3 regions of the Billgrantia sp. Q4P2 genome follow, and region 3 is predicted to be linked to each of the others. Evidence: predicted binding sites of a transcription regulator. Region 3 holds the regulator's gene; each other region holds the start of a gene.
The links. The regulator sigma-54, encoded in region 3, starts transcription at its own class of promoters, with help from an activator protein. The targets are predictions, from matches to a motif close to TGGCACNNNNNTTGCTNT.
Positions count from the first base shown of each region.

Region 1 (10,325 bases), on a different contig from region 3:
GGGCCGGTGGAGAAGCCGGCGATGTGCAGCCGTCCGCTGCGCATGGCCTCGACCTGTGCCGAGTTGGACTGCACGGCGAAGAAGCGCACGTTGCGTCCGGTCACCTCCTGCAAGTGGTCGATGAAGGGCTGCCAGATGTCGGAGTAGATCGCCGGATCCTCCACCGGAGTGTAGGCGAAGATCAGCGTATCGGGGTTGGCCCATTGCGACTCGTCGGTGGGGCGGTCGGCAACCATGTTGCCATCTTCATCGCAGTAGAGGTCATCCAGGTCGCCGCGGGGGCAGTCGGCCTGGGCCTGGGCCGACACCAGCAGGGTCAGCGGCAATAGCGAGGTGAAGGCCAGGGTGGCGAAGGGGGAACGGCCGAATATCTTGGACATTGTCATTGGCGTGTCTCTCTGTATCACTGTAATTATTTGAGTCGATGTCGTCATAAGCATTATGGCAGGATCGAATGACTTGGGTGATCCCGCCCATCCTGCTCGGAAGCGAACATGCGCATGCCATAATGATCACAAACGAAACTAACCACCAATCTAGGTAGTGTGACAATACGATGTCAAACCGATTTCACCCCGCCCCGGGTCAACGCAACAACCGCTACCTGCTGATGCGGCACGGCCATAGCCAGGCCAATGCACGGCACTTGATCATCAGCACACCGGCCCGGGGACTCACCTCGTTCGGCCTCTCCGAGCAGGGTGAGGCGCAGCTGGAAGCGCTGCTCGCCGAATGGCGCTGGCCGGCACCGACCCGCATCCTGCATTCCGATTTCCTGCGCACCACCGAAACCGCCAGGCGAGTGGCCGCTCGCTTCGGCCTCGCGCTGCAGCCCGAGCCACGCCTGCGCGAACGCGACTTCGGTGATTTCGAGGGCTTGGCGGATAGTCTTTACCCCGATGTCTGGGCGCATGACGCTCGCGACCCGGAGCATCGCGAATACGGCGTCGAAAGCGTGACCAGTGTCGCCGCCCGCATGCAGGGCGTGGTCGCCTCGCTGGAACAGGCGCTGCGCGACGAAACCATTCTGCTGGTGAGTCACGGCGACCCGCTGCAGATCATGCTGACCGCCCTCGAAGGCCGTCTGCTGAGCGAGCATCGTCTTCGCGAGCCGCTGCTTCCCGCCAGCATCACGATGCTCGACTAAACTATGCCCGACTGAGCGAGTGCCCCAACGTAACGGCTGACGCTCGTCGCAATCTGGGTTAGCATCGAATCGTCGGCAGGGATGTCGGCCAGTTCATCGTACTGCGATGCGTCAACGGGAGGAGCCCGATGCGACAGTTCCTGTTTCCCCGCCGCCCGCTGTCCCGCGGCGTCCTGCTCTTCAGCCATTTCGTGCTCCAGCTCGGTCTGCTGGCTGGCGCAGCGATGTGGCTGATGCCGCGCACACCCTGGCTCGCCAGCGTCGATTGGAGCTACGCCTGGCCCAGCCTGGCGCTGGGCGCCGGACTCTGGCTGGCCGCGACCTTGGGCCTGCGCCTGGTCGTCGAGCTCTGCCTGCTACCCCACCACCTGGGTACCCGGGTCGGCTTTGCCCCTGGCGACATGGTCACCCGCTCGTTCGAGCGCCGGCCGGCCGTACACGACAGCCAGGCAGCCTGGACCAGCGAGGCACGCCCGGTGGAAATCGAGCCCAGCGTTTTGGGCAATGCTCGCGTGACACGCCCCGCCGAGCCCCTCAAGCCCCAGGGAAGCACCTGAGCATCTGCAATGGCAACTTAGCCTATTCGCTAGGCAAGTTGCTATGTAAGCCGAATGTAAAGCCCTGTTATGATCGGCCTACCGCCTGATGGATGAGCTTTCTCATGCCGGTACCGGTCCACCCCGACGCCAAGCGCCTCCTCGCCGCCCTCGCCAGGGGCAGCCAGGCGCTGATGAAGGGGCGCTTCTGGGGTGACGGCGTCGATGCCTTGCTGGGCGAGATCGGCCGGGCCTCCGGCGCCAGCCGCGTGTGGATCTTCCAACTCCTCGAGTTGCAGGATGACGCCGTCATTCAGGACTACGTGTTCGAATGGGCGGCCGCGCCGCGCTATCGCCAGCTCACTCACAAGCGTTTCCGCTTCTTCTCCACCCTCTTTGACGACCCGATCTATCAGCGGATGGTCGAGGAGCGCCAGCGTGGCGTGGCACAGCGCTTCATTACCGAGCGGATGGCAAACGGGCCGCTGCGCGAAAACCTCGAAAGCCAACGGATATGCTCGATGGTCACGGTGCCCATCATGGTGAACGGTCGCTGGTGGGGCACGCTGGGAATTGACGACTGCGAGCGACCGCTCGACTGGGAAGGTACCGGTCTCGATGCCCTGGTCGTCGGTGCCGAGTTGATCGCCTCGGCCATCTATCGACACCAGCTCTCCAGCCGGCGGCGCCAGTTGGAGCTCTTTCAGCAGGTGGCCGACTGCGGCATCTGGGAGGTCGACCTGCACAGCGGATCGACCTGGTGCTCCCGCGCCCTGCTGCGCACGCTGGGCTATCCCGACGACTACGCCCGCCTGCCGCTACGCCGCCTGCTGGCACACATCGTCCCGGCCGACCGCCAGCGCCTGTGGGCGCAGCTGCGCGAATGCCTGGCCCGCTCTCGGCGGAGCTGCCGTCTCGATGTCCGGCTTCGCAGCGCCAAGGAGCCGATGCGCTGGCACGAGATCGTCGCTGAACTGGCCTTCGATGAGAGCAACCGGCTCAGTATTGCCTCGGGCCTGGTCATCGACATCACCCGGCGCAAACAGGGCGAAGAGCGTGCCATGATCGCCGCCGAATACGACGAACTCACCGGCGTGATGAATCGGCGCGGACTCACGCGTCACTTGAAGGCGATCCTGGGCAGTACCTCCGCCGGTCCCTGCCACCTGCTGTTGCTGGATATCGACAACTTCAAGCTGATCAACGATTGCTACGGACACCCCGCAGGCGATGCATTGTTGAAGCTGCTGACCACCCAATTGGGCAACGAGTTGCGTGGTCAGGACGTGCTGGCCCGCGTGGGCGGGGAGGAGTTCGCGATTCTCGTCGGTGGCCTCGACGACGCCCAGGCGCTGCAACTGGGCGAGCGTCTACGGGCCAGCGTTGCCGATAGCTCCTTTCCCCTACAGTCGCTTGCCGGCGACGCGAAGACCCGCCATATCGACATCACCCTCAGCATCGGCATCGCCAGACTGCCCCATGGGCAAGACCCGCAGCACGCCCAGGCGCTGGCCACCGCCCAGGCCGACCAGGCGCTCTACGCCGCCAAGCACGCCGGACGCAACCGGGTGCTGATGTTTGGACAACACGGCACTCCGCCGGGCCCGCAGAACGACGCGGACCCGGCGGAACCCACCCTCAGTGGCCCAGGATCTGGCTGAGGAAGAGCTGGGTACGCTCGGACTGCGGGTTGTTGAAGAAGGGTTCCGGCGCGTTCTCCTCTATGATCTGCCCCTGGTCCATGAAGATCACGCGGTCGGCCACGGTCTTGGCGAAGCCCATCTCGTGGGTCACGCAGAGCATGGTCATGCCCTCTTCCGCCAGTTCCACCATGACGTCGAGCACCTCCTTGATCATCTCCGGGTCGAGTGCCGAGGTGGGCTCGTCGAACAGCATCACGTCGGGGTGCATGCACAGCGAGCGGGCAATCGCCACGCGCTGTTGCTGACCGCCGGAGAGCTGGCCGGGATATTTCTTCGCCTGCTCGGCGATCTTGACCCGCTCCAGGTACTGCATGGCGAGCCGCTCCGCCTCGCGACGCGGCTTCTTCTGCACCCATTTCTGCGCCAGGCAGCAGTTCTCCAGCACCGTGAGGTGCGGAAAGAGGTTGAAGTGCTGGAATACCATGCCCACGCTGCGGCGGATCTGCTCGATGCGCTTGACGTCCTGGGTCAGCGGCACGCCGCCCACCACGATCTCGCCGGCCTGGTGCTCCTCGAGATGGTTGATGCAGCGGATCAGGGTCGACTTGCCCGAGCCCGAGGGCCCGCAGATGACGATCCGCTCGCCGCTCTTCACTTCGAGGTTGATGTCGCGAAGTACGTGGAAGTCGCCGTACCACTTGTTGACGCCGCGCATCTCGACCATCAGGGTCTCGGCGCCGGCCTGGGTTGCCTGTTCGTTCATCTTATTCGTCCTTACCGCTTATGGCCGGTATGCAGTTTTCTTTCCAAATATTGACTGTAGCGCGACATGCTGAAGCAGAAGATCCAGAACATGAACGCGGCGAACACGTAGCCTTCCAGGGAGAAGCCCAGCCAGCGGGAATCCGACAGCGCTGCCTGCACGATGCCCAACAGGTCGAACAGCCCGATGATCATGACCAGGGTGGTGTCCTTGAACAGCGAGATGAAGGTGTTGACGATACCGGGAATCATCATCTTCAGCGCCTGAGGCAGTACGATCAGGCCCATGCGCATCCAGTAGTTCATGCCCAGCGCCGCCGCCGCCTCCTCCTGGCCACGGGGAATGGCCTGCAGCCCGCCGCGGATGACCTCGGCCATGTAGGCGCTCTGGAACAGGGTGATGCCGATGAAGGCCCGGATCAGGCGGTCGACGCTCACGCCGGTCGGCATGAACAGCGGCAGCATCACCGAGGCCATGAACAGCACCGTGATCAGCGGCACACCGCGCCAGAACTCGATGAACACCACGCAGAAGCTCTTGACGATGGGCATCTGCGAGCGGCGACCCAAGGCCAGCAGGATACCGATCGGCAATGCCCCGACCATGCCCACCACGGCCAGCACCAGGGTCAGCATCAGGCCACCCCAGCGGTGGGTCGGCACCAGAGGCAGGCCGAAGTGGCCTCCGTAGAGCATGAAGTAGGCGAAGATCGGGAACGCCACCAGCGTTGCCAGCGCCACCCAGCGCTTGAACGGCAGCCGCGGCAGCGCCAGCCAGGCGATCAGGGCGGCAAAGGTGACGAAGGTCACATCGACCCGCCAGATCTCGCCGCGAGGATAGAGTCCATAGATGAACTGGGTGAAACGGGCGCTGACGAACACCCAGCAGGCCCCTTCGCGGGAGCAATCGTCACGCGTGGTGCCGATCCAGTCGGCGTTGATGAAGGCCCACTGGATCGTTGGCGTCAGCAGCAGGTAGAGCAGATAGATCCCCAGTAGGGTGAAGAAGCTGTTCACCGGACCGCTGAACAGGTTGGCCCGCAGCCAGGCCACTGGCCCTACCGTGTTCTTCGGCGCCGGTCGCGCCTCGATCATCTTGTATTGAATCGTCATGGCGCCTCTCCTAGCGTTCCACCAGCGCCACGCGGGCGTTGAACCAGTTCATGAACATCGACACCAGCAGGCTGATGGTGAGATAGACCGCCATGGTCATGGCGATGACCTCTATTGCCTGGCCCGTCTGGTTGAGGGTCGTACCGGCGAACACCGAGACCAGGTCCGGATAGCCGATGGCCGTGGCCAGTGAGGAGTTCTTGATCAGGTTGAGATACTGGCTGGTCAGCGGCGGGATGATCACGCGCAGGGCCTGAGGTACCACCACCAGGCGCAGCACCAGGTTCTGCGGCAGGCTGAGCGCCTGGGCCGCCTCGGTCTGGCCGTGGGGAATCGCCTGGATACCGGAGCGCACGATTTCGGCGATGAACGACGCCGTGTAGATCGACAGCGCCAGCCATAGGGCCAGGAATTCGGGGATGATGGTAAAGCCACCGCGGAAGTTGAAACCGCGCAGCTCCGGCACGTCCCAGGTGACCGGCACGCCAGTTGCCACCAGCACCAGCAGTGGCAGGCCGACGATCAGGCCCAGCGAGATCCAACCCGCCGGCAGTCGCTTGCCGGTCGCCTCATGGCGGCGCTTGTTCCAGATCGTCAGCGCGATGCTGGCCACGATGGCCACGCCAAAGGCCAGGGGAATCAGGCCGAAGCCGGACTCGAACAGCGGCTCCGGCACATAGAGGCCGCGCACGTTGAGAAAGATCACCTCGCCGAGGGAGTAGCTGTCCCGCGCCGAGGGCATGGCGCGCAGAACGGCGAAGTACCAGAAGAAGATCTGCAGCAGCAGCGGGATGTTGCGGAAAATTTCTATATAGCCGTTGGCCAGCCTCGCGATCAGCCAGTTGGGTGAAAGCCGGGCGATGCCGACGATGAAACCAATGATGGTTGCCGCGATGATCCCCAGCGCGGAAACCAGCAGGGTGTTGAGCAGGCCCACCAGGAAGGTTCGGCCGTAGGTGCTCTGCGACGAGTAGTCGATCAGGCTCTGGACGATGCCGAAACCAGCGGTATTGGTCAAAAAGCCGAAGCCGGTGGTGATGCCGCGAGCGGCCAGGTTGGCCTGGGTGTTGCCGATGATGTAGAGCAGGAAGGCCACCACCGCAGCGATCAGCAGGGCCTGGAAGATCAACGCCCGCTTGGCGCGATCGCGCCAGAAAGGCGGTTTGGGGCCTATGGATTGGGCCTTGGGTCGAACGGACATGAAGGAACTCTCCGCCTGGATCCGTCAAGCAGGTATCAGCCAACCGGCCCGGGGTGTATCCGGGCCGGGGCCAGTACGAGGATCGGGGCACCTCGCGATGCCCCGGGCGGTACGATCAGCGAACCGGCGGAGCGTACTGGATGCCGCCCTCGGTCCACAGCGCGTTGATGCCGCGCTCGATCTGCAGCGGTGAACCCATGCCAACGTTACGCTCGTAGCTTTCGCCGTAGTTGCCTACCTGGCTGATGATGTTGTAGGCCCAGTTGGCGTCGAGGCCCATGCCCTCACCGTAGTTGCCGTCCTGACCCAGCAGGCGGGCGATGTCCGGGTCTTCGGAGTTGCGCATCTCATCGACGTTCTCGCTGGTGATGCCCATCTCCTCGGCGTTGAGCATGGCGAACAGCGACCATTTGACGATGTTGAACCACTGGTCGTCGCCCTGACGCACCACCGGCCCCAGCGGCTCCTTGGAGATGACTTCCGGCAGGATCACGGATTGATCCGGGTTGGAGAGCTGGATGCGCAGCGCGGCCAGCTGGGAGGTGTCGGAGGTCAGCACGTCGCAGCGTCCGGCCTCGTAGCCGCCCACGGTCTGCTCGGAGGTGTCGAAGACGATCGGGTCGAACTGCATGCCGTTGGCACGGAAGTAGTCGGCCACGTTCAGCTCGGTGGTGGTGCCGGACTGGACACAGATCGCTGCACCGTCGAGATCCTTGGCACTGGAAACACCCAGGTCCTTGTTGATCATGAAGCCGATGCCGTCGTAGAAGTTCACGCCGGCGAAGTTCAAGCCCAGGGTAGTATCGCGGGTGGTGGTCCAGGTGGTGTTGCGCGAGAGCAGATCGACCTCACCGGACTGCAGCGCAGTGAAGCGCTCCACGGCGTTCAGCGAGATGTAGCGTACCGCCTCGGCATCGCCGAAGACCGCGGCGGCCACGGCGCGGCAGACATCGACATCAAGCCCCTGCCATTCGCCCTGATCGTCCGGTGCGGAGAAACCCGGCAGACCGTCGCTCACGCCACACTGCACGGCACCACGCTCGATGGTGTTCTGCAGGGTGTCTGCCGAAGCCAGGGAGGCGGTACCCAGAGCCAGTGCCGCTGCGGAAGTGAGCAACACCCACTTGTTCTTGTTGTCGCGCATGAAAGATCCCTCGTAAATGGTTTGGAGTTCTTGAACGCAGCATGCCGGAGCATGTGCCTGCACCTTAGCAAGGTTTGTTCCAAGGCAGCGATAGTGCAGGCAAAACTCTTATTCAACGCTCAAGCCGGAGGCGATCCGGCCTGAACCGCTGCCCCGTCTTGGTGCAACCAGGCTTGTCAGCGCACCGGTGGCGCATAGTGCAGCCCACCCTCGGTCCATAGGGCGTTCTGGCCACGGGCAATATTGAAGTCGGAGCCGGCCCCCACGTTGCGCTCGAACATCTCGCCATAGTTGCCCACCTGCTTGACGATCCGGTAAGCCCAGTCGGCGGAGAGTCCCATGCCCTCGCCGTAGTTGCCATCGCGGCCCAGCAGACGCGCGATGTCCGGGTCCTCGGAGCCGAGCATCTCATCGACGTTGGCCTGGGTGATACCCAACTCCTCGGCATTGAGCATGGCGAACAGCGTCCACTTGACGATGTTGAACCACTGGTCGTCGCCTTGGAGTACGGCAGGCCCCAGCGGCTCCTTGGAGATGACTTCGGGCAGCACCACTGCGCTGTCGGGGTCGGCCAGCTGCATACGCTGGGCGTAGAGCTGGGAAGCATCGGAGCTGAGCACGTCGCAGCGCCCGGTCTCGAAGCCCGCTATCGACTGCTCCGGCGAATCGAACACCACCGGCTCATACTCCATGCCGTTGGTGCGGAAGTAGTCGGCCAGGTTGAGTTCGCTGGTGGTGCCCGACTGGGTACACACCGCGGCACCATCGAGCTCCGTGGCGCTTTCTACACCCAGTTCGCTGGCCACCATGAAGGCCTGACCGTCGTAGTAGCTGACGCCGGTGAAGTTGATGCCAAGCGTCGTATCCCGACTCGAGGTCCAGGTCGTGGTGCGCGAAAGCACGTCCACTTCGCTCGACTGCAGGGCCGTGAACCGTTCCACCGAGTTCAGCGGCACGAATTGCACCTTTCCGGCATCACCCAGCACCGCCGCGGCGACGGCCCGGCAGACATCGGTATCCAGGCCCCGATAATTGTCCTCGTCGTCCAGCGCCGAGAAGCCCGGCTGCGCAGCATTGACGCCGCAGCGCACTTGGTCCCGCTCGCGAACGTCATCGAGCGTGGCCGCTTGGGCCAAGCCGACGCCACCAAGTATCAGCGCCGACGAGGCCAACCAAGCCAGCCTGTCGTAATGGGTCATGTCGTTCCCTCGTTGTCATTGGATGAAAGCCCTGGCAGGGCCTCGCTTATGCTTAGCGCATCCTCACGCTACCTGCACGGCGTCTCGCCGCCTGCGCGCGCCTTGCCTTCAACGAAGAATATTTAGCCCACTAAGAAAATGCCCCGCAGGCCAGGCCTGCGGGGCATTCGGATAGCGCATGAGGAGGAAAAGTGGACGACCGGGGTCGACACGCCTGCCGGGGCGGTCGACGTCAGTGCCGGATGAGATAGTCGAAGGCGCCCAGGGCGGCCTTCGAGCCCTCGCCCATGGCGATCACGATCTGCTTGTAGGGCACCGTGGTCACGTCTCCGGCAGCGAAGATACCCGGCACCGAGGTCATGCCGCGCTCGTCGATCACGATCTCGCCGCGCGGCGACAGCTCTATAGAAGAGTCGGTGAGCCACTCGGTGTTGGGTACCAGGCCGATCTGCACGAAAATGCCTTCCAGCTCGAGCGTCTTGATGGCGCCGCTGGCGCGCTCTTCAAAGGTCAGGCCGGTGACCCGGGTGCCGTCGCCGTTCACTTCGGTGGTGCGGGCGCCAAGCACGATCTCGACGTTGGGCAGGCTGCGCAGCTTCTTCTGCAGCACCGCGTCGGCACGCATCTCGTCCATGAACTCGATCAGTGTCACGTGGCCGACGATGCCGGCCAGGTCGATGGCCGCCTCGACGCCGGAGTTGCCGCCGCCGATCACCGCTACGCGCTTGCCCTTGAACAGCGGGCCGTCGCAGTGGGGGCAGTAGGCCACGCCCTTGTTGCGGTACTCGGCCTCGCCGGGCACGTTCATCTCACGCCAGCGGGCGCCGGTGGAGAGAATCAGCGTCTTGCTCTTGAGGCTGGCGCCGGACTCGAACACCACCTCGTGCTCGCCGCCCTGGTCGGCTGCCGGAATCAGCTTCACGGCACGCTGCAGGTTCATGATGTCGGCTTCATACTCCTTGACGTGCTGTTCCAGCGCCGCGGCCAGCTTGGGGCCTTCGGTATAGGGCACGGAGATGAAGTTCTCGATGGCCATGGTGTCGAGCACCTGGCCACCGAAGCGTTCGGCCGCCACCCCGGTGCGGATGCCCTTGCGTGCGGCATAGATGGCTGCCGCGGCACCGGCCGGGCCACCGCCCACCACCAGCACGTCGAACGGATCCTTCTCGTTGAGCTTGGCCGCCTCGCGCTGGGCCGCGCCGGTGTCGACCTTGGCCAGGATCTGCTCGAGGCTCATGCGGCCCTGGTCGAAGGGCTCGCCGTTGAGGTAGATGCTCGGCACCGACATCACCTGGCGCTCTTCGACCTCGTCCTGGAACAGCGCACCGTCGATGGCGACGTGGCGCACGCCCGGGTTGAGGATCGCCATCAAGTTCAGCGCCTGCACCACGTCGGGGCAGTTCTGGCACGACAGCGAATAGTAGGTCTCGAAGTGCAGCTCACCCTCGAGCGCCTTGATCTGCTCGAGGGTATCGTCGCTGACCTTGGGCGGGTGGCCACCGACCTGCAGCAGCGCCAGCACCAGCGAGGTGAACTCGTGGCCCATGGGAATGCCGGCGAACACCAGGCCGGTATCCTCG
Region 1 covers NZ_JBRBAI010000004.1:78,619-88,943, forward strand. Annotated here, with positions in the region: gene phnD (phosphate/phosphite/phosphonate ABC transporter substrate-binding protein) at 1-386, opposite strand, end outside; gene ACUY1T_RS08290 (histidine phosphatase family protein) at 557-1,147, shown strand; gene ACUY1T_RS08295 (hypothetical protein) at 1,276-1,704, shown strand; gene ACUY1T_RS08300 (diguanylate cyclase domain-containing protein) at 1,809-3,344, shown strand; gene ACUY1T_RS08305 (amino acid ABC transporter ATP-binding protein) at 3,322-4,050, opposite strand; gene ACUY1T_RS08310 (amino acid ABC transporter permease) at 4,101-5,201, opposite strand; gene ACUY1T_RS08315 (amino acid ABC transporter permease) at 5,212-6,402, opposite strand; gene ACUY1T_RS08320 (amino acid ABC transporter substrate-binding protein) at 6,518-7,546, opposite strand; gene ACUY1T_RS08325 (amino acid ABC transporter substrate-binding protein) at 7,723-8,745, opposite strand; gene ahpF (alkyl hydroperoxide reductase subunit F) at 8,978-10,325, opposite strand, start outside.
Region 1: a site for sigma-54 is predicted at 7,611-7,628, ahead of ACUY1T_RS08320 (amino acid ABC transporter substrate-binding protein). Genes of this name have one in related genera too.

Region 2 (10,325 bases), on a different contig from region 3:
GCGGTAGCCGATCACGATCAGCGCGAGCATAAAGCCCAGTGCCACCAGCACGGCGGCAATGCGGGCCAACTGGGCCAGCCGCTCGGGCAGGGCGTCGACGACGAAGGTCACGGCGATATGGCGGCCACGCTGGAACGCCAGGGTGGCGCCGAGGAAGGTGATCCAGACCAGCAGGAAGCGAGCGACCTCCTCGGTCCAGCCCACCGCGGTAAAGAAGACGCGAGACACGATCTGCAGCGTGATCACGCCGATCAACGCCGCCATGCCCAGGAACACGATGGGCTGCATGACGGCGTCGAGGGCGCGTTCGCTACGCTGCAGCAGGCCCGTGAAGGCGTGCAGCGGAGAGCTCACGTTACTGCAACGCCTCCTGGATGCGAGTCAGGTAGTCGCCGAACTGATCGCCGTATTTCTCGTAGACCGGGGCCACGGCGGCCTGGAAGGCCTCGAGGTCGGCATCGTCGACGATCTCCATGCCGGCGGCGCGCAGTTCGTCGAGCTGGTCGGCTTCCATCTCGGCGTTCATGCGGCGCTCATGCTCGGCAGCTTCCCGGGCAGCCTGTACCAACACTTCCTGGGCGGCTTCGGGGAGCTGGTTCCAGGCCGGCATGCCCATGACGAAGATCGCCGGCGCGTAGGTGTGGCGCGACAGCGTCATGTGATCCTGGGTCTCGTTGAGCTTGAACGAGTGGATGACGTTGACCGGGTTCTCCTGACCATCGATGGTGCCCTGCTGCATGGCGGTCAAGGCTTCGGTCCAGGCCATGGGAATGGCGTTGGCGCCAAGCTCACGGAAGGTGTCGGTGTAGACGGGGTTCTCCATCACGCGGATACGCAGGCCATCGAGATCCTGCGGGCTGCGAACCGGACGCTCGCTGTTGGTCAGGTTGCGAAAACCGCGCTCGGCATAGGCCAGGCCCTTGAGATTGACGTCGGCAAGCTTGTCGAGCAGCTCCTGGCCGATGGGGCCGTCGAGCACCTCGTAGGCGGCTTCCGGCGAGGGGAACAGGAACGGCAGTTCGAATACCGCCATTTCCTCGACGAAGTTGGCCACTGGGCCGTTGGTGATCACGCCCATGTCGACGGTGCCGATCTGCATGCCTTCCAGCAGGGTGCGCTCGTCGCCCAGCGAGGCGTTGGGGTAGATATCGATGGAGACGGCACCCTCCGTGCGCTCGGCGACCAGCTCCTGGAATTTGACCGCGGCGATATGAAAGCCATCCTGCTCGTTGACCACGTGGGCCAGGCGCAGGGTGACCGGATCCATGTCCTCGAAATCGGAAGCCTGGGCAGCGGAGGCCAGGGCGAGGGAAATGCCGAGTGCCAGCGTGCGGCGTGCAAACGTTTTCATTTTTAATTTTCCTTTGTCGGGTCAAGCCGTTGTGAGGATGCCCCAACGGCCCCGACAGGGTCAATCGTCGTGCTGACATTGAGTAACACAGCGCCAAAGAAGTCACCGGGCGAGTTGAAGCGCGATACAGCGATTCACTCACGCAGGCCATTTCCTTACAGGAGGCGGTACATGATGTGGGCGTCGACCAACCCCTGCTGTGGATGGCGAAAGGCACAGGGCAGGGTGCCGACGATCTCGAAGCCATGCTTCTGCCACTGACGGATCGCCACCTCGTTGGTCGAGACCACCATGTTGAACTGCATGGCGGTGAAGCCCAGCTCACGCGCCACACGCAGCGAGTCCTCGCACAGCTTGTTGGCGATGCCCTGGCCGCGGGCCTGCTCGGCTACCAGGTAGCCACAGTTGCACACGTGATCGCCGGGGCCCGGCTGGTTGGGCTTGAGGAAATAGGTGCCAAGTAGGTTGCCGGCGGTGTCCTCGGCCACGCGTACGGCACGGGGCAGCTCCACCCACATGCGGTAGGCATCGGGCTCGCTGATGCGGCTGGGTACGGCATAGCTGTCGCCGGCGTGCAGCACTGGGGCAATGAATTCCCACATGGCGGGCCAGTCGCCCGACTGGTAGGGGCGGATGCGGATCATCGGTCTCCTCCTTGATACCAGGCATCGGCCCTCGATTCTATGTCATGTCATCATCCGAAGGGCAATTTCGCTCTCATGCTGGGCCAACGATATGCTTGACGGCCAGGTAGGCCGAAAGTCCCCAAGGGCCGAGTTCGCGGCCGATGCCGCTGCGCTTGAAGCCGCCCCAGCCGGTTTCTGGCAGTACCAGCTGTTCGCTGTTGAACCAGATGCTGCCTGCCTGTAGCTGGCGTCCGATGCGCCGGGCCCGCTCGACATCGCCGCTCACGACGGTTGCCGCCAGGCCGAAGTCGCAGTCGTTGGCCAGGTCGATCGCCTCCTGTTCGCTGGCCACGCTGCGGGCACACAGTACCGGGCCGAAGATCTCCTCGCGCCAGAGTCGGCTCTGCGTCGGCACGTCGCGATAGAGAACCGGGGCAACGAAATAGCCCTGCTTGGGCAATTGCCGGTGATGGGCATCTCGCACTGCGCTGAGCCCTTCCCGCTGGGCGACGGTGAGATAGGCCTGGACGTTCTCGCGCTGGCGGGCGCTGGTCAGCGGCCCCATGTCGGTCCCCTCATCCAAGGGATCGCCCAGTACGAGGGCGTCGATGCGTGCCGCCAGGGCGGCGTACAGCTTTTCGGCGATGGCTTGGTGGACGATCAGCCGCGAGGTGGCCGAGCAGATCTGCCCGGCGTTGAAGTAGATGCCGGCCATGACCCAATCGGCTGCCTGCGCGGGGTCGGCACCGTCCATCACCAGGATCGGCGATTTGCCGCCGAGTTCCAGCGAGACGTCGGCGGTGCGTTCGGCGGCGGCGCGCATCACCGATTCGCCGACCCGGTTGCTGCCGGTGAACGAGACCTTGTCGATACCGGGGTGAGCGGCAAGCGGTGCACCGATGCCCTCGCCGTCGCCGAACAGCAGGTTGAGTACGCCGGCGGGCAGCTCAATCTCCTGGGCGATCTCGGCCAATGCCCGCTCGGGCAGCGGTGTCACCTCGGAGGGCTTGAGTACCGCGGTGCAGCCGGCGGCCAGTGCCGGGGCGAGCTTCCAGGCACTGGTCACCAGCGGGAAATTCCACGGTGTGATCAGGCCGACCACGCCCACCGGATCGTGATAGCAGCGCGCCTCGATGCCACCCAATTCCAGCTCCACGAGCTGACCTTGGCGTTGATCGAGTTTGCGTGCCTGACGCGCGTAGTAGCGGTAGCAGGCGATGGCATCGTCGAGGTCGATAGCGGCCTCGGCCAGCACCTTGCCATTGTTGGTCGAGGAGAGCCGGATCAGCTCCTCCCGACGCTGGGCCAGGCCATCGGCAAAGCCCTCGAGGTAGGCGCCACGCTCGGCACCGGAGAGCGCTCGCCAGGCAGGCAGGGCGCGGCGTGCTGCGGCTACGGCATCGTCGACGTCGTCAGGGTGGCCGGCGGTAACCTCGGCAATCACCTCTTCACGATAGGGATTCATCACCGCCAGGCGGCGTTCTCCCCGTGAGGGTAGCCAGCGGTTGTCGATGAATTGGTGATCGAGCTGCTGCATGGAAAGTCCCTTCATGAGTCGATGGCCTCGAGCCAGGCGTTGGCGTCCACTTCGATCAATAAGGGGCCGTCGCTGGGGCGAATGGCGAGGGCTCGGGCCAGCTCGGCGGGATTGCCGATCCGGGTGGCCAGGCAGCCGAAGCCGGCGGCGACGGTCTGGAAGTCCGGCGCCTGGATGTCGACGCCGCAGCGCGCCACGCCATGGGCGTCCATGTAGCGGCGGATCTCTTCATAGCCCTGGTTGTGCCACAGCACGATCACCACTGGCAGGCATTGCTCCACGGCGGTGGCGAGTTCACTGAGGGTGAACATCACGCCACCGTCGCCGACCAGTGCCACCACGGGCAGCGTCGGCTGGCCCAGTTGGGCGCCGAGTGCCGCCGGCAGGCCATAGCCGAGGGTGCCGTAGCCGGTGGAGGCGTTGAAGTAGCGCCGCGGGGCGGGCTGCGAGACGAGGTGATTGCCGGCGTAGACCGGGGCGGTGGAATCGCCGACCAGGATCGCCTCGGGAAATGCCTCGCGCAGGGCGGCGTAGAGCGGCACGAAGGGAGCGAAGGCAGGGTCGGCTTCGAGCCCGAGCGCCTCGAGCGTGGCGGCTGTGCGTGCGGCGCCGTCGCGTGAGAGCGGTTCGGCAAAATACTCGGTGAGCAAGGCCAGGCTGCGTCCGGCATCGCCCACCAGGCCCAGCGCGACTTGCTGGTTGCGCACCAGTTGCTGGGCGTCGAGGTCGATGCGGATCAACCTGCCGTGGAGTGCGAAGCCATCGTCGAACACCACGTCGTAGTCGGTCTCGCCGAGTTCGGTGCCCACCGCCAGGATGACGTCGGCCTTACGGGCCAGCTCGCGCACCGCCGGCAGCGCCGCGTTGGCGCCCAGATCGAGAGGATGATCGCGACCCAGCAGGCCCTTGGCATTGATGGTGGTCACGGTGGGTGCATCGAGCCTCTCGACCAACGCCCTGGCCGCTTCGGGTGCATCCACGCAACCACCGCCCAGCAGCACCAGTGGGCGCTTTGCTTCACGCAGCCATTCGGCGGCCAGTGCCAGCCCCTCGGGGTCGGGCGCCGGGCTGTAGAGCCGCGCCGGCAGCGGCAGGTCTGTCATCTCCACTGGCGAGTCGAACAGATCGATGGGGATCTCGATGTGCACCGGGCCGGGGCGTTGGCCCTGGAACACGGCAAAGGCACGGGCCAGCACTTCGGGCAGGGCGGTGGGGTCGAGCAGGGTGTGGCTGAAGCGGGAGACACCCGCCATCAGCTGCTGCTGGTTCGCAAGCTCGTGCAATCGGCCCTGGCCGCGGCCCAGGGTGTCGCGACGATTGACGCTGGAGATCACCAGCATGGGGATCGAGTCGGCCAGCGCCTGGCCCATGGCGGTGGCAATGTTGGTCATGCCTGGCCCGGTGATGATCAGGCAGACGCCGGGCTTGCCGGTGGCGCGGGCGTAGCCGTCGGCCATGAAGCCGGCGCCCTGTTCGTGGCGCGGCGTGACGTGGCGGAGCGCGCCGTCGGTGAGGCCGCGATAGAGCGCGACGGTATGCACCCCGGGGATGCCGAACACGGTGTCGACCCCATAGCGCTTGCTCAAGAGCGTCAAAAGCAACTGGGCGCAGGTCATGGTGAACCTCTCTGGGCTACGGGCTACGGGCTACGGGCGACGGGCGACGGGCGACGCTGTGGGTTGCTCTCGACTCGAAGCCCGTTGCGCGTGGCTGGTTAAAAGAAGAACGCATGGGCCATGAAGGCGATGATCGGCAGCGTGATGGCCGTGCGTAGCAGGAAGATGGCTACCAGCTCCCACAGCTTGAGGGGGATCTTCGACTTGAGCAGCAGCGCACCGATCTCCGACATGTAGATCAACTGGGTCAGCGACAGGCAGGCGATGACGAAGCGGGTCAGCTCGCTCTCGATGTTGGTGGCCAGTACCGCCGGCAGGAACATGTCGGCAAAGCCCACCAGGGTAGCAGGGGCAGCCGCCTCGGCCTCGGGAATGCGCAGCAGTTCGAGCACCGGCACCATGGGGTAGGAGAGCCAGGTGAACAGCGGCGTGAACTCGGCGAGTATCAGCGCCACGGTACCGATGGCGAAGACCAGTGGCAGCAGGCCGAGGAAGATGTCGGCCACGTTGAACAGCGCGTTGCGGGCGAGCTCCCTGGGGCCCGGGGCGTGCTCGGCGCGGCGTACCGCCTGGGTCAGGCTGTAGCGCAGCAGGCCCATCTCCTCGGTGCGCTTCTCGGCCAGTTGACAGCCGACTGGCTCGTAGTAGGTGTCGGGCTTGCGCGACAGCGGCGGCAGGCGCGGCACGATGACCGCGGCGATCAGTCCGGCCACCACCACGGTGAAGTAGAACTGCACGAACATGTGGTTGAGGTCGACGAAGCTGGTGATCAGCAGGCTGAAGGCGATCGACACGATGGAGAAATTGGTGGCGATGACCGAGGCTTCGCGGCGGCTGTAGTAGCCTTGTTCGTATTGCTGGGTCGTGATCAGTACGCCCACGGTGCCCGAGCCCATCCACGAGGCGGTGGCATCGATCGCGCTGCGGCCGGGCAGGTTGAAGATCACCCGGAACGGCTTGCGCACCAGGCTGCCGATGAACTCCATGAAGCCGAACTCGACCAGGAACGGCAGCAGCAGGGCGGCGAAGAAGAAGAAGGTCAGCAACACCGGGGCCAGGTCGTTGAGCATCACCCCACCGGTGAAGGAGGCGGTGACGAACTCGGGCCCGAACTGGAAGAAGGTCATCAGGGCGAAGGCCGCGCCCAGGAGGCGCATGCCGAACCACACTGGCCCGACGTGGAACATGTCGCGCAGCACGCCCTTCTCGGCCCAGCGAGGCCGGGTCAGCTTGACCCAAGAGGTCGCCAGCACCGAGAGTACCAGCACGATCACGGCAATGGCCGGCAAGGCACCCTCTAGCAGCGCCTTGAGGCCATCGGCCATCAGCCCCATGCCGATATTGATGGTGTCGCCTACCTTGAACGGCACCAGGAACAGGCTGACGCCGATGGCTGAGGGAATAATGAATTTCAGCAGGTTGCCGCGTTCGAAAGGCGCTGGGACGGCGGCGCTTCGGCGGGTGGTGTCAGTGGTGGACATGGGATTTCCCTTGGGTTGTCGTTGTAGTGTCATGCAATGTCATGTCAGTCGCGGCGCATTACGCCCGGCAGGGCGCACAGCATTTCATAGAGCAGGGTGGCGCCCATCAGCGCCGTATTGCCGCTGGTGTCGTACGGCGGCGAGACCTCGACCAGGTCACCGCCGACGATGTTGAGACCGGCGGCGCCACGCACGATCTCGAGCCCCTGGGTCGAGGTCAGCCCGCCCATCTCGACGGTGCCGGTACCTGGTGCCACCGAGGGGTCGAGACCGTCGATGTCGAAGGTGACGTAGACCGGGGTATCGCCCATCTGCTCGCGAACTTCCGCCATCAGCGGCTCGAGTGAGCGGTACCAGCACTCCTCGGCGGTGACGACGCGGAAACCCTGCTGGCGGCACCAGTCGAAGTCCTCGGCGGCGTAGCCGGTACCGCGCAGGCCGATCTGCACCACCTTGCCCTTGGCCAGCAGCCCTTCCTCCTGGGCGCGGCGGAACGGTGTGCCGTGGGCGAGGGGTTCGCCGAACATGTGCTCGTTGACGTCAGCGTGGGCGTCGATATGGATCAGCCCCACCGGGCCGTGCTTGCGGGCGATGGCGCGCAGGATCGGCAGGGTGATCACATGATCGCCGCCAAGCGTCAGCGGGATGCAGCCATGGCCGAGCACCTCGTCGTAAAAGGCGCTGATGATGTCCACCGTCTTGGGCAGATGGAAGGTGTTGATCGGCACGTCGCCAATGTCGGCCACCTGCAGGCTGTCGAAGGGCGCGGCGCGGGTGGCCATGTTGTAGGGCCGCAGCATGCGCGACTCGTCGCGTATCTGGCGCGGCCCCAGGCGCGTGCCGGGACGGTTTGAGGTGGCGATATCCAAGGGCACGCCGATGAAGGCGACGTCCAGCCCTTCGGCGGTGGGCTGGGTGGGTAGGCGCATCATGGTGGCGGGGCCACCGAAGCGAGGCATCTCGTTGCCGCCGAGCGGCTGGTTGAAGTCGGGCATGATGGGCTCCTGGAAGCTGTGTCTGCATGTCTACCAACATGTAGCAGCTTTCATGCCAACTGCAGCGCCCCGTCACCAGGGGCTTGTCAGGTCAAGTGATGCATGATTGCATCAATACGGCGCGTTAATTGATTCAATATCGAATTGCAATTCACTCTTGAATCGCTGGGCGACCATATGAATGAAATCGACCGAGAGGTGATCAAGACCATCGTCGAGACGGCTAACGATCATTTCTTCATCGTCTGCGGCTCGGGACGGGTGCTCGACGTCAGCCCGGGCGCCGCGGCGGTCTATGGCATGGCGCGGGAGCGCCTGATCGGTAGCACGGTGCAGCAGCTCGAGGCAGAGGGGGTACTCAAGCCTTCCATCAGCCTCGAGGTGATCCGTACCGGCAAGCCGGCACAGCTGATGCAGGTCACCGGCACGGGCCGGCGGGTGATCGCAGAGGCGCATCCCGTCTATGTCAACGGTCGGCTCGAGCGTATCGTCAGCCGCTCCCGCGACCTCACCGACCTGCAGCTGCTGCAGGATGAGTACGCGCTGCTGCAAAAACGCTTCAGCGAACACCTCAAGCGCAGCCAGGGCGGGTCGAGCGCTGAGGAAGGTCTGCTCGACGATATGCTCGACAGCCTGGAGGTGCGCAGCGAGCTGATGCGCGAGCTGGCCCTGCTGCTCAAGCGCGTGGCGCCCTCGGATGCCACGGTGCTGATGCTGGGCGAGTCAGGCGTCGGCAAGACCGCCTTTGCCAGGCAGTTGCACCGTTGGAGCCGGCGTAGCCAGGGGCCGTTCGTCGACGTGAACTGCGCTGCCATCCCGGAGAACCTGTTCGAGTCGGAAATGTTCGGCTACCAGCCAGGCGCCTTCAGCGGCGCGGCGCGCCAGGGCAAGGCGGGGCTGCTGGAGCAGGCGGAAGGGGGAACCCTGTTCCTCGACGAGATCGGTGAGCTGCCGCTGCCGATGCAGACCAAGCTGCTCAAGGTGATCCAGGACGGCAGCGTCACGCGCCTCGGCGATACCCGGCCGCGTCGGGTCGACTTTCGCCTGGTGGTTGCCACCAATCAGGATCTGGCCAAGCGCGTGGAGACGGGGGCGTTCCGCCTCGACCTCTACTACCGGCTCAATGTGATCCCGCTCACGCTGCCGCCGCTGCGTGAGCGTCGGGAGGACATTCCGGCGCTGGCCGAGGCGTGTCTCGAGCGTCTCAACCAGCGCTACGGCGAACGCAAGCTGCTGCATGGCAGCGTATGGTCGGAGCTGATGGGTGGCGACTGGCCGGGCAATGTGCGTGAACTGGAGAACTGGCTGGAACGCGCCTGGCTGTCGAGCCCCGGGGACGTGATCCAATCGCCGACGCTGGGTAACGCCACGGCGTCACCGAACATGTCGCCCCCGGACGGGGACCCGGCGCTGACCGCACTGGCCGAGCATGAGGGGCTGAGCGACTACCTGGCCCGGGCCGAGTACGCGGTGCTTCAGGTGCTGTGCCGGACGCTCCCCAGCACCTACGCCATCGCTAAGCGGCTGGGCATCAGCCAGCCAAGCGTCGTGCGCAAGCTGAAGAGGCACGGGCTAAAGATTCAGCGCTGAGCCGAGTTCTCCATGATGGCCCGTTCGAGGATCTCGAAACGGCCGGGCGCCAGGGCATCCTCCACCGCGGTGATGCGCAGCACGTGGCCCAGGTCGGGATGAGCGGGGCGGGCAATGAGCCGGCCGGCTTCCAGCAGCTCCTGATTCAGCCGCCCTGCCAGCTCCGCGCTGGGCAGGCGCAGGGCGATGAAGTTGGTCGCGCTGGGCAGCACCTCGGCGCCCAGGTCGCGGAAATGCGCGGCCAGTCGCTCGCGGCGCTGCTTCACCTCGCGTACGTGAGCTTCCACCTCGCTGTGGTGGTCGAGCACGGTCTCGGCGGCGGCCTGGGTCAGGGTCGATACCGCATAGTGGATGCGTACCTTCATCATCATGGCGAGGGTCTCTGGCTCGGCGATAGCGTAACCGATACGCAGCCCCGCCAGGCCGTGCGCCTTGGAGAGCGTGCGCAAGCGGATCACGCCGGGCAGTACCTCGCGGCTGAAGGTCGAATCGGCATCATCGCGGAAGTCGTGGTAGGCCTCGTCGACCAGCAACCAGCACTCTTCGGGAAGTTCGGCGCGCAGTTGGCGGATCTCCTCGTCGCTGTGCAAATGACCGCTGGGATTGTCGGGGTTGGCGATGTAGACGAGCCGGGCCCCATGCTCATGGGCACTGGCCAGCAGGGCATTCAGGTCTGGCGAGAGCAGCCCCGGGGCCTCACGGTAGGGACGTTCGACGAGGTGGCAGCCCTGGCCTCGGGCGAAGTAGCCGAAGGTGGGGTAGGTACCGCTGGCGCTCACCACCGTGCAGCCGGGCGTGGCCACGCTGCGCAGCGACAGGGCAATGAGGCTGTCGGCCCCGGCATCGACCAGGGTGTTTTCCAGCGGCAGGCCGTAGAGCGACGCGAGGCGTCGACGTACCCCCAGCGCCTCCGAGTCGCCATAGCAGTAGACGTGCTCCACCATGGCATCGCCGAAACGTTCACGCAGTGCCCGGTGGGGCATGTCGAGGCCTTCGTTGGAGCCCAGGCGATGGGGAATTTCGCGGCCTATGCGTCGTTCCAGCACCTTGATGCCGGGAAAGGGATTGCTGGGGCCGGGGCCGGTCAGGTGGTCGGGAAAACGCGGCATGCTGCACTCCAGGGACAGGG
Region 2 covers NZ_JBRBAI010000001.1:332,269-342,593, reverse strand. Annotated here, with positions in the region: gene ACUY1T_RS01625 (TRAP transporter small permease) at 1-354, opposite strand, end outside; gene ACUY1T_RS01620 (TRAP transporter substrate-binding protein) at 356-1,351, opposite strand; gene ACUY1T_RS01615 (N-acetyltransferase family protein) at 1,507-1,995, opposite strand; gene ACUY1T_RS01610 (aldehyde dehydrogenase family protein) at 2,069-3,514, opposite strand; gene ACUY1T_RS01605 (5-guanidino-2-oxopentanoate decarboxylase) at 3,526-5,130, opposite strand; gene ACUY1T_RS01600 (YjiH family protein) at 5,229-6,611, opposite strand; gene speB (agmatinase) at 6,656-7,606, opposite strand; gene ACUY1T_RS01590 (sigma-54 interaction domain-containing protein) at 7,784-9,196, shown strand; gene ACUY1T_RS01585 (pyridoxal phosphate-dependent aminotransferase) at 9,187-10,305, opposite strand.
Region 2: a site for sigma-54 is predicted at 7,647-7,664, ahead of speB (agmatinase). Genes of this name have one in related genera too.

Region 3 (10,325 bases):
TCATGGCCGCCCCTCCAGGTTGAGGATGTCGCGGAAGTAATCCGGCGCCGGATAGTGAAAGGGCACCGGGCCGTCCGGTTCGCCGTGCACGAACTGGCTGACGCGGGGGTCGTCGTCGATGTCGAGACTATCGGGCGTACCGTGGGCCATGACCTGGCCATCGGCGATGACGTAGACATAGTCGGCAATCGACAGCGTCTCCTGGATATCGTGCGACACCACGATGGAGGTCAAGCCGAGCGCCTGGTTGAGCTTCTTGATCAACTGCACCAGCACACCCTTCGAGATCGGATCCTGGCCCACGAACGGCTCATCGTAGAGCACCAGGTCGGGGTCCAGTGCGATCGCCCGGGCCAGCGCGACACGCCTCGCCATGCCTCCCGAAAGCTCTGCCGGCATCAGCTCCCGCGCCCCACGCAGCCCTACCGCCTGCAGCTTCATCAGCACCAGGTCGCGGATCATCGCCTGCGGCAGGTCGGTATGCACACGCAACGGGAACGCCACGTTCTCGAACACGCTGAGATCGGAGAACAGCGCACCGCTCTGGAACAGCATGCCCATGCGTCGGCGCAGGGTGAACAGTGCCTTGCGCGACAGGGCATGCACGTCCTGTCCAGCGATCATGACCCGGCCGGCATCGGGTGCCAACTGCCCTCCTATCAGCTTGAGCAGGGTCGTCTTGCCGGTACCGCTGGGGCCCATGATGGCTGTGATCCGGCCACGGGGAATCTGCAGCTCGACGCCACTGAAGATGACCTTCTCGCCGCGCGAGAAATGTAGATTCTTCACCTCCACGAAGGGGGAATCGATCATGCCGCAAGATCCAGAAAAAAATTATCGAACATCGTATCCTAACTCCTCTGCCCGACGCCAGCCCGACCGGCACCGCCGCTTGCACCCGAACCACTGAAAGACGTCTAATGTGCGCCCTCATTCCGTCGTACTGATCGGTGCCATGCTGCTTCCTCTCATAACGGTCGCCCTGGGCCTTGTCGTGCTCACCTGGAGCGCCGACCGCTTCGTCAATGCCGCCGCCGCCACGGCCAGCCGCACCGGGCTGAGCGCAATGCTGATCGGCATGACCATCGTGGCGCTGGGCACTTCGGCCCCCGAGATGGTGGTCGCCGTGTTCGCCGCCCTGGATGGCCTGCCCGACCTGGCCACCGGTAACGCCGTGGGTTCCAACATCGCCAATATCGGGCTGGTGCTGGGCGTCACGGCCCTGGTCAGGCCGATTCCCATACGCTTCTCACTGGTGCGGCGCGAACTGCCACTGCTGCTCGGAGCCACCGGCCTGGCCGGCTATGCGCTGGCCAACGGCGTGCTGGGACGCTTCGACGCCCTCCTCCTCGGCCTGCTGCTGGTCTTCAGCCTGTGGTGGCTGATGCGCGCCGACACCCCCGACCCACGCCCCGCCGACGAGATACCCGGCCTTTCCCTACCCAAGGCACTGTGCTGGCTAGCAGGTACCCTGTTGCTCCTGGCACTGAGTTCCCGGGCACTGGTATGGGGCGCCAGCGAGATCGCCCGCGGCCTCGGCGTCAGCGATCTTCTTATCGGACTGACGATAGTCGCCATCGGCACCAGCCTGCCGGAGCTGGCCGCCTGCGTGGCCAGCGCCATCAAGCGTCATCATGACCTGGCCATCGGCAACGTGATCGGCTCCAATCTGTTCAATCTGCTGGCGGTACTGCCGATTCCCGGCCTGCTGGCACCGGGGCCGGTCGACCCAGCAGCAGCGCAGCGCGACTTTCCGATCTTGCTGTTGCTGACGCTGGGCATGGGCATGCTGTTGCTCTGGCACCGCCATGGCCGGCTGGGGCGGGTTCCCGGCGCCTTGTTCCTTGGTATCTATCTGGTCTACCTGACCTGGCTGGCCGCCTCAGCCAGCGGTGCCACTTGAGCGATTCCCCACAAAGGGCAACAATCATCGCCATGAACACAGACGACTCACCAGCTCAAGGCGCCGACTCCTCGCTACTGCGAGACAGCGCCCGCCGCACCCTGAAAATCGAAGAGCAAGCCATCGCCGCGCTGGCCGAACGCCTCGACAGCCACTTCGACCGTGCCTGCGAGCTGATGCTCGCCTGCCGGGGCCGCGTGGTGGTGACCGGCATGGGCAAGTCGGGCCACATCGCAGGCAAGATCGCTGCAACGCTCGCCAGCACCGGCACACCGGCGTTCTTCGTCCACCCCGGCGAAGCCAGTCACGGCGACCTGGGCATGATCACACCGGGCGACGTGGTAGTAGCGCTGTCGAACTCCGGCGAGACGGCCGAGGTCACCGCCCTGCTGCCGCTGCTCAAGCGCATCGGCACGCCGCTGATCAGCATGACCGGGCGCCCCGACTCGACGCTGGCCCGCCACGCCGATGCCCATCTCGATGCCGGCGTCGAGCGTGAGGCCTGCCCACTGGACCTGGCACCGACGGCCTCGACCACCGCCGCACTGGTGCTGGGTGATGCCCTGGCCGTGGCCCTGCTCGAGGCGCGCGGCTTCACCGCCGAAGACTTCGCCCTCTCGCACCCCGGCGGCAGCCTGGGCAAGCGCCTGCTGCTACGCGTCAGCGACCTGATGCATCAAGGCGAGCGGCTGCCCAGCGTGCCACTGGGCAGCCCCCTGCGCGACGCCCTGCTCGAAATCACCCGCCAAGGGCTCGGCTTCACCTGTGTCGTCGATGAGCAGAATCAGCTGATCGGTGTCTATACCGACGGCGACCTGCGCCGCACACTCGACCAGCATCAGGATCTCAGCCAGCTGACGGTGGACGACGTCATGACCCGCCCCGGCAAGCGCATCTCTCCCGACATGCTGGCCGCCGAAGCGGTGCGCATCATGGAAGACAACCTGATAACGGCGCTTGCCGTCGTTGACGAAGAGGGGCACCCGATCGGCGCCCTGCACATGCACGACCTGCTGCGAAGCGGCGTCATCTGACATCACCCTGACCAAGGAGAGCCCATGGCTCTGGCCACCCCTACCATCGACCCACGCCTTGTCGACCGCCTGCGCAAGGTTCGCCTGCTGGCGCTGGACGTGGACGGCGTACTCACCGACGGCCGACTCTATTTCCAGGCCGATGGCGTAGAGATCAAGGCGTTTCACACCCAGGATGGCCTGGGCCTCAAGCTGTTGCGGCGTGCCGGCCTCCAGGTGGCCTTCCTGACCGGACGCGAATCGCCCATGGTCAGCCACCGCGCCGCCGCCCTGGGCATCGATCACGTCTTCCAGAGCTGCGAAGACAAGCTCGCCACTCTGCGCGAACTGTGCACGCGCAAGGGCATCGAGCTCGAACAGGTCGCCTACTGTGGCGACGACCTACCCGACCTGGCAGCCATCCAGCGCGCCGGCATCGGCATTACCGTGCCCGGCTCCCCTTCCTACATGCGGGCACTGGCAGACTACGTCACCGAGCGCAACGGAGGACATGGCGCAGTGCGCGAGATCTGCGACATGCTGCTCGAAGCGCAAGGGCATCGCGACGCCCTGGTCGACACCTACCTCCACGGCAAGCGTTGAGGCCGCTCGGATATGTTGCGTCGGCTGCCACGCCCCTCGTTCCGTGCCTGGCTGTTCCTGCTGCTGCTCGGCCTTGGCGGCCTGATTGCCTGGCTGGATCCCTGGCAGGTGCCAACGCCCGGCCCGGTACCCACCGATGAAGCTGGGGAGCCCGACTATTTTCTGGAGCAGGCGCAGTTGACCCGCTTCGATGCCGACGGCCGGCCCCATCAGCGCCTGGAGAGCCCGCGCCTGGTGCATACGCCCCACGACGACGTCACCCGCGCCGTCACCCCGCAGGCCCATCTGATCGACCGCGAGGGCCGACTATGGGTGGCAAGCAGCACGGAAGGCCGCCTCGGCCCGGGCGGCAACCCGCTGACGCTCTCGGGTGACGCCCGGCTCTTCGCGCCCGAGGAGCGCTGGCAGCTCGACACCGAAACCTTGCACTTCGACGCCAACGTGGGGCATGCCTGGAGCGACACGCCCGCCCTGCTGCAGCAGCCGCCACAGCACATGCGTGGCGAGCGCTTCGACGCCTGGATCCATGACAATCGGGCACGTTTGACCGACAATGTGCGCGGCCATCACCCCCCGGAAGGCGCACAGCCGGGGCAGGCCGAAGCCGCCAACCTAGAGGATTTCACGCCATGAAGCGATGCAAGCTCCCGACCGTCCGAATGCCACTCACCCTGGCGCTGGTTGGCATGGCGTTGATCGGTCTTGCAGGTAGCGGTTCGGCCATGGCGCAGCAGCGTGACGCCGACCAACCCGTCGAGGTCGAGGCCGATCGACTCGACCTCGACGACCGCGCCGGCACCGCGGTCTATACCGGCGATGTCGACATCCGCCAGGGCACCATGCGGCTGACCGGCGACCGAGTCGAGTTTCAGCGCAATGCGGCCGGCGAACTCTCCCGCGCCACGGCCCGCGGCGAACGCGCCTACATCGAGCAGCAGCCCGACCCCGACCAACCCGTGGTCCGCGGCTGGGGCCGCACGATCGTCTATCACGTGGCCGAGCGGCGCGTGGAGCTGATCGACCGCGCCGAGCTGCACCAAGGGGGCGACACCTTCGACGGTGGCTACCTGGAGTACTTTCTCGACCGCCGCGTCGTTCAGGCCCGTGCCGAGGGGGAAGGCGTCGAGGGGCGCCAGCGTATCCGCATGACCCTGCAGCCGGAGCGCTGAAATGGCGAAGAAGACCCTGCAAGCCCGAAATCTGGCCAAGAGTTACAAGCGCCGCCGCGTGGTACACGACATCAGCCTCGCCATCGAACAGGGCTGCGTGGTCGGGCTGCTTGGGCCCAACGGGGCAGGCAAGACCACTTCGTTCTACATGATCGTCGGTCTGGTCAAGGCGGATGCCGGCGAAGTTCATATCGACGATCTGGATCTCTCGCACAGCGCCATGCACGAGCGAGCCCAAGCCGGAATCGGCTACCTGCCCCAGGAGGCGTCGATCTTTCGCAAGCTGTCGGTGGCCGACAACATCATGGCCATTCTCGAGACGCGCAAGGATCTCGACCGCCATGGGCGACAAGCAAGGCTCGAGCAGCTGCTGGAAGACTTCCATGTCACCCATATTCGCGACAACCTGGGCATGAGCCTGTCCGGCGGCGAGCGGCGGCGGGTCGAGATCGCCCGGGCGCTGGCCACCGAGCCGGCCTTCATCCTGCTCGACGAACCCTTCGCCGGGGTCGACCCAATTTCGGTGGGCGAGATCAAGGGGATCATTCGCCAGCTGAAGGCGCGCAACATCGGCGTACTGATCACCGACCACAACGTTCGCGAAACCCTCGACATCTGCGATTCGGCCTACATCGTCGGTGACGGCCAGATCATTGCCGAAGGTGACGCCGAGGCCATCCTTGCCAACAGGCGGGTACGGGAAGTTTATCTGGGCGAGGATTTTCGCCTGTAGCGCAATCCAGTGCATTATGCAAGCATTTGATCTTTATTTAAAATATTCTAATCAGGCATAAATATTGCCGATGGCATGCATATTGCAGTCAATTCTCTTGCAAGTCGCTGCCGACCGGTCTAGGGTAGAGTTTTCCGGCAGATGAGCCCGTTATTCTCATGGCCATGAAAGCATCCTTGCAACTGCGTGTCGGCACCCAGCTGACCATGACCCCCCAGCTGCAGCAGGCCATTGCCCTGCTGCAGCTCTCGACTCTCGATCTACGCCAGGAAATCCAGCAAGCCCTGGAATCCAACCCCATGCTGGAACTCGACGACGGCTTCGGCGAACAGGCCGTCGGCGAAGCCCAGAGCGATGACTGGGCCAGCGAAATACCCAGCGAACTCTCCACCGACAGTGACTGGACGGATACCTACCCCGATCATGGTTCGAGTTCCGGCGGCGCTACCGGCGAAGGACCGGATTTCGAGCGCCAGGCCTCGGAGCAGACGCTGGCCGGCCACCTGATCTGGCAATTGGCGATGACCGATCTGAGCGACCGCCAGCGCATTATCGCCGAGAGCCTGATCGATGCCGTCGATGGCGCCGGCTACCTGTCGCAGGCGCTGGAAGATATCCGCGACGGCCTGCGCCAGCAGGGGCTCGAAGGCCTACCCACCCGGGAGGTCGAACAGGTTCTGTTGCGCCTGCAGCAGTTCGAGCCCACCGGCGTGTTCGCCCGCGATCTGCGCGAGTGCCTGATGCTGCAGCTGGCCGCCCTGCCCGACGATACGCCGCTGCTGCCACAGACCCGTCGCCTGGTGCGCCAGTTCCTCGAGGCGCTGGCTGCCGACGACCGTCGCCTGCTCAAGCGCCGCCTGGGGCTGGACGACGATGCCCTGAATGAGGTCATTGCCCTGGTTCGCTCGCTGGACCCACGCCCCGGTAGCGCCTATGCCGAAGTGGGCAGCAGCTACGTCACCCCGGACCTGGTTGCCTATCACGACGAATCAGGCTGGCGCGTGGAACTCAACGCCGAGGCCCTGCCCCGGCTGCGCATACAGCCCGATTATGTCGCGCTGGTGCGGCGCGCGGACAAGAGCCAGGACAACCAGTTCCTCAAGGATCACCTGCAGGAAGCGCGCTGGCTGATGAAGAGCCTCGCCAGCCGCAACGATACCCTGCTGCGGGTGGGGCGGGAGATCATGGCACGCCAGATCGAGTTTCTCGAGCAGGGCGAAGAAGCCATGAAGCCCCTGGTGCTGGCCGACATCGCCCAGGCCGTCGAGATGCACGAGTCGACCATATCGCGCGTGACGACACAGAAGTTCATCCACACCCCACGCGGCGTGTTCGAGCTGAAGTATTTCTTTTCCAGCCACGTAGGTGGCAACGGCGACGGGGACGCCCACTCCAGCACGGCTATTCGTGCCCGTATCCGCAAACTGATCGCCGACGAGCCACCGCGCAAGCCTCTTTCCGACAGTCGCCTGGTGGATCTGCTGGCAGAGAGCGGTATCGAGGTGGCACGTCGCACGGTAGCCAAGTATCGTGAAGCTCTGGGAATTCCCTCCTCGAGCGAGCGCAAGCGTTTTCGCTGATGCCTCGACGTAACGCTGACGCTGGGCAATCGTCACTTTCGAGGGGGTTTGCAGGACAGCAAAAAGGGTTACAATCGAGCCACCACCCGAAGGACGAAGGAGCTTGTCATGCAAGTCAACATCACCGGCCATCATGTTGAACTGACCGATCCACTGCGTGACTACGTGAGCGAAAAGCTTAGCCGCGTCCAGCGCCATTACGACAACATCACCAACGTGCAAGTGACGCTCTCGATCGAAAAGGAGCGTCAGCAGGCCGCCTGCACGCTGCATGCCGCCGGCGCCGACCTTCATGCTGAAGCCTCCGATCCGGACATGTATGCCGCCATCGATGCGCTGACAGACAAGCTCGACCGCCAACTGGTCAAACACAAGGAAAAGGCCCAAGCGCGCGCCCAGGGCGCCGGCATTCGCTGAGCTGCCATGACACTGGAAACCATCCTGCCCCCGGAACGCGCGCTGTTCGACGTTCCCGGGGGCAGCAAGAAGAGGGTGCTGGAGTTCTTCAGCACCTTCATAGCGCAGAACACTCCTAGCCTCGACAGTCAGGAGGTCTTCGGCAGACTGGTCGGTCGTGAGAGACTGGGCAGTACCGGGATCGGCAATGGCGTGGCCATCCCCCATGCCCGTAGCCCCCACTGCCATAGCCCGGTGGCCGCCTTTCTCAAACTGGCCGAGCCCATCGACTTCGACGCCATCGACGGCGAGCCAGTCGATCTCGTCTTCGTGCTGCTGGTGCCCGAGGAGGCCGACGACACGCATCTGTCGTTGCTGAGCCAGGTGGCGGGCGTGATGAACGACGCCGATACGCGTGCGGGGCTGCGCAAGTGCGCGAGCCAGCGTGAACTCCACGAGCACCTCATCGAAGCGATCCGACGACAGTCCTCGGCCTGACTTTTTCTACTCGCCGTTCGGCCGGCCCCTGATCAGGAGAACCGTCATGCAGCTTGTGATCATCAGCGGCCGTTCCGGCTCCGGCAAGTCGATCGCACTGCAAGCGCTCGAGGACATCGGCTACTACTCCATCGACAACCTGCCGGCGATGCTACTCGGATCTCTGGTGGATGAACTGCGCAACTCCCCCACGATCCAGACCTCGATCGCCGTCAGCATCGACGCACGCAACCTGCCCCATGCCCTGGAGCGCTTCCCACGGCTGCTGGAAGAGCTACGCACCAAGCAGGTCGACTGCCAGATCATCTACCTGACCACCGATGCCCGCATTCTCCTCGAACGCTACTCCGCTACCCGACGTCGCCATCCGTTGACCCGTGGCCGGGACATGACCCTGGGCGAGGCCATCGAATCCGAAGACGCGACGCTGAGCGACATTCGCAACCTGGCGGACCTGATCATCGACACTTCGCGGTTGTCGGTTCATGACCTGCGCGGGCGCATCACCGAGCAGGTGGCCAGCCATCGCGCCGAGCAGTTGACCCTGACCGTGGAGTCGTTCGGCTTCAAGGGCGGCGTTCCTCTCGACGCCGACATCGTCTTCGACGCTCGCTGCCTGCCCAACCCCTACTGGGACCCGCGCCTGCGCTCGGCCACCGGCAGGGAGCCCAGTATCGTCGAGTTCCTGGAGCAGTATCCCATTGTCCAGGAAATGCTCGACGACATCATCGCCTGGGTCGAACGCTGGCTACCGGCCTACCGCGATACCCACCGCAGCTATCTGACTGTCGCCATCGGCTGCACCGGCGGCCAGCATCGCTCGGTTTACCTGGCCGAGCGCCTCGCCAAGCATCTGGCCCAGCAACAGCCCGACGTGCGCCTGCGCCATCGCGAACTCGGTATCCACACTCCGGTCACCGCCGTACAGGAAGAGACCGAAGAGACGTCTGAACGCAAGGAAACTTGAGCGTGCCCTGCCGCAAGCTGACCCTGACCAACAAACGCGGCCTCCACGCCCGAGCTGCCACCAAGCTGGTACAGTGCTGCCAGCCCTTTCGCGCCCGCGTATTCGTCAACCGTGGCCAGCAGCAGGCCGATGCCAGCAACATCATGGCACTGTTGATGCTGGGCGCCCCCTGCGGTACCGAACTCGAGGTCCGTGCCGAAGGAGATGATGCCGAAGCGGCGCTGGAAGCCATCGAGGCGTTATTCGATGCCCGCTTCGAAGAGGATAATTAGGGGAATGGCTGCGCTCGGCCATGCGGCGTTGAAGCCCTCCTCGCAGTGCTCATTCAGGTTCCCTAAACTCCGCCTGCTCATCGGGCTTCGCCTGGCCTGACCATCGCTCGCTCATTCCCGCGAACCTTGCGGTAAGGCCCATATCCGTTTCAGCTACCTGCCACTGTCATCTCGCCGACCAACCAACTGCCGGTGTGAATGCTGCCGCGGGTGTCGATGTCGCTGCCAACGGCCTGCAGCCCCTTGAACATCGCCTCGAGATTGCCGGCGATGGTGAACTCCTCCACCGGATACTGGATTTTCCCGTCCTCCACCCAGAAGCCCGCTGCACCACGCGAGTAGTCACCGGTTACGCCGTTGACGCCCTGGCCCATCAGCTCGGTGACCAGCACGCCGCGACCCATACGCGCCAGCAGCTCTTCGCGCGAGGCAAGCGGCGCCGTGATGCGCAGGTTGCGCGCGCCGCCAGCATTACCCGTGGTCTGCATGCCGAGACGTCGGGCACTGTAGGCCGACAGCATGTAGCTGGCCAGGCGGCCATCCTCGATGAAGACGTTGTCGCGGGTCTGCACGCCATCGTTGTCGAAGGGGGAACTGGCCATGGCGCCGCGCTCCATGGGACGCTCGCCGAGGGTGAACCAGTCGGGAAACAGCGCTTCTCCCAAGCGGTCGCACAGGAACGAGGCCTGACGATAGAGCGAACCACCGGCAATGGCACTCATCAAATGACCGACGAGGCCGCTGGCGACGGTGGCATCGAACAGCACCGGCAGGCGACCGGTGGCCGGGCGCCGGGCTCCCAGGCGCTGGAGGGTGCGCTCGGCCGCCTTCCTGCCCACCTCCTCGGCATCACGCAGATCCCGTGGGTCACGCGCGCTGGTGTAGTCGTAGTCGCGCTGCATGCCATTCTCGTCCTCGGCAATCAACATGCAGGAGAGCGAATGGCGGCTGCCGCGCTGACTGCCGACAAAGCCGTGGCTGTTGGCGTAGACCCGCACCCCTTCACCGCTGGAGAGCGAGGCTCCTTCCGACTGGCGGATACCGCTCTCGGCGCGGCCGGCCGCTTCGCAGGCCAGTGCCAGTTCGATGGCCTGCTCGGTGGAGAGCGGCCAAGGGTGGTGCACGTCGAGATCCGGCAGATCCGTGGCCATCAGCTCGGGATCGGCCAGCCCTGCGGCGGGGTCTTCACCG
Region 3 covers NZ_JBRBAI010000002.1:331,957-342,281, forward strand. Annotated here, with positions in the region: gene ACUY1T_RS04405 (ABC transporter ATP-binding protein) at 1-813, opposite strand; gene mlaE (lipid asymmetry maintenance ABC transporter permease subunit MlaE) at 1-4, opposite strand, end outside; gene ACUY1T_RS04410 (calcium/sodium antiporter) at 956-1,903, shown strand; gene ACUY1T_RS04415 (KpsF/GutQ family sugar-phosphate isomerase) at 1,936-2,937, shown strand; gene ACUY1T_RS04420 (KdsC family phosphatase) at 2,962-3,519, shown strand; gene lptC (LPS export ABC transporter periplasmic protein LptC) at 3,532-4,152, shown strand; gene lptA (lipopolysaccharide transport periplasmic protein LptA) at 4,179-4,688, shown strand; gene lptB (LPS export ABC transporter ATP-binding protein) at 4,690-5,421, shown strand; gene ACUY1T_RS04440 (RNA polymerase factor sigma-54) at 5,580-7,001, shown strand; gene hpf (ribosome hibernation-promoting factor, HPF/YfiA family) at 7,110-7,418, shown strand; gene ptsN (PTS IIA-like nitrogen regulatory protein PtsN) at 7,425-7,895, shown strand; gene rapZ (RNase adapter RapZ) at 7,942-8,862, shown strand; gene ACUY1T_RS04460 (HPr family phosphocarrier protein) at 8,865-9,134, shown strand; gene pmbA (metalloprotease PmbA) at 9,284-10,325, opposite strand, start outside.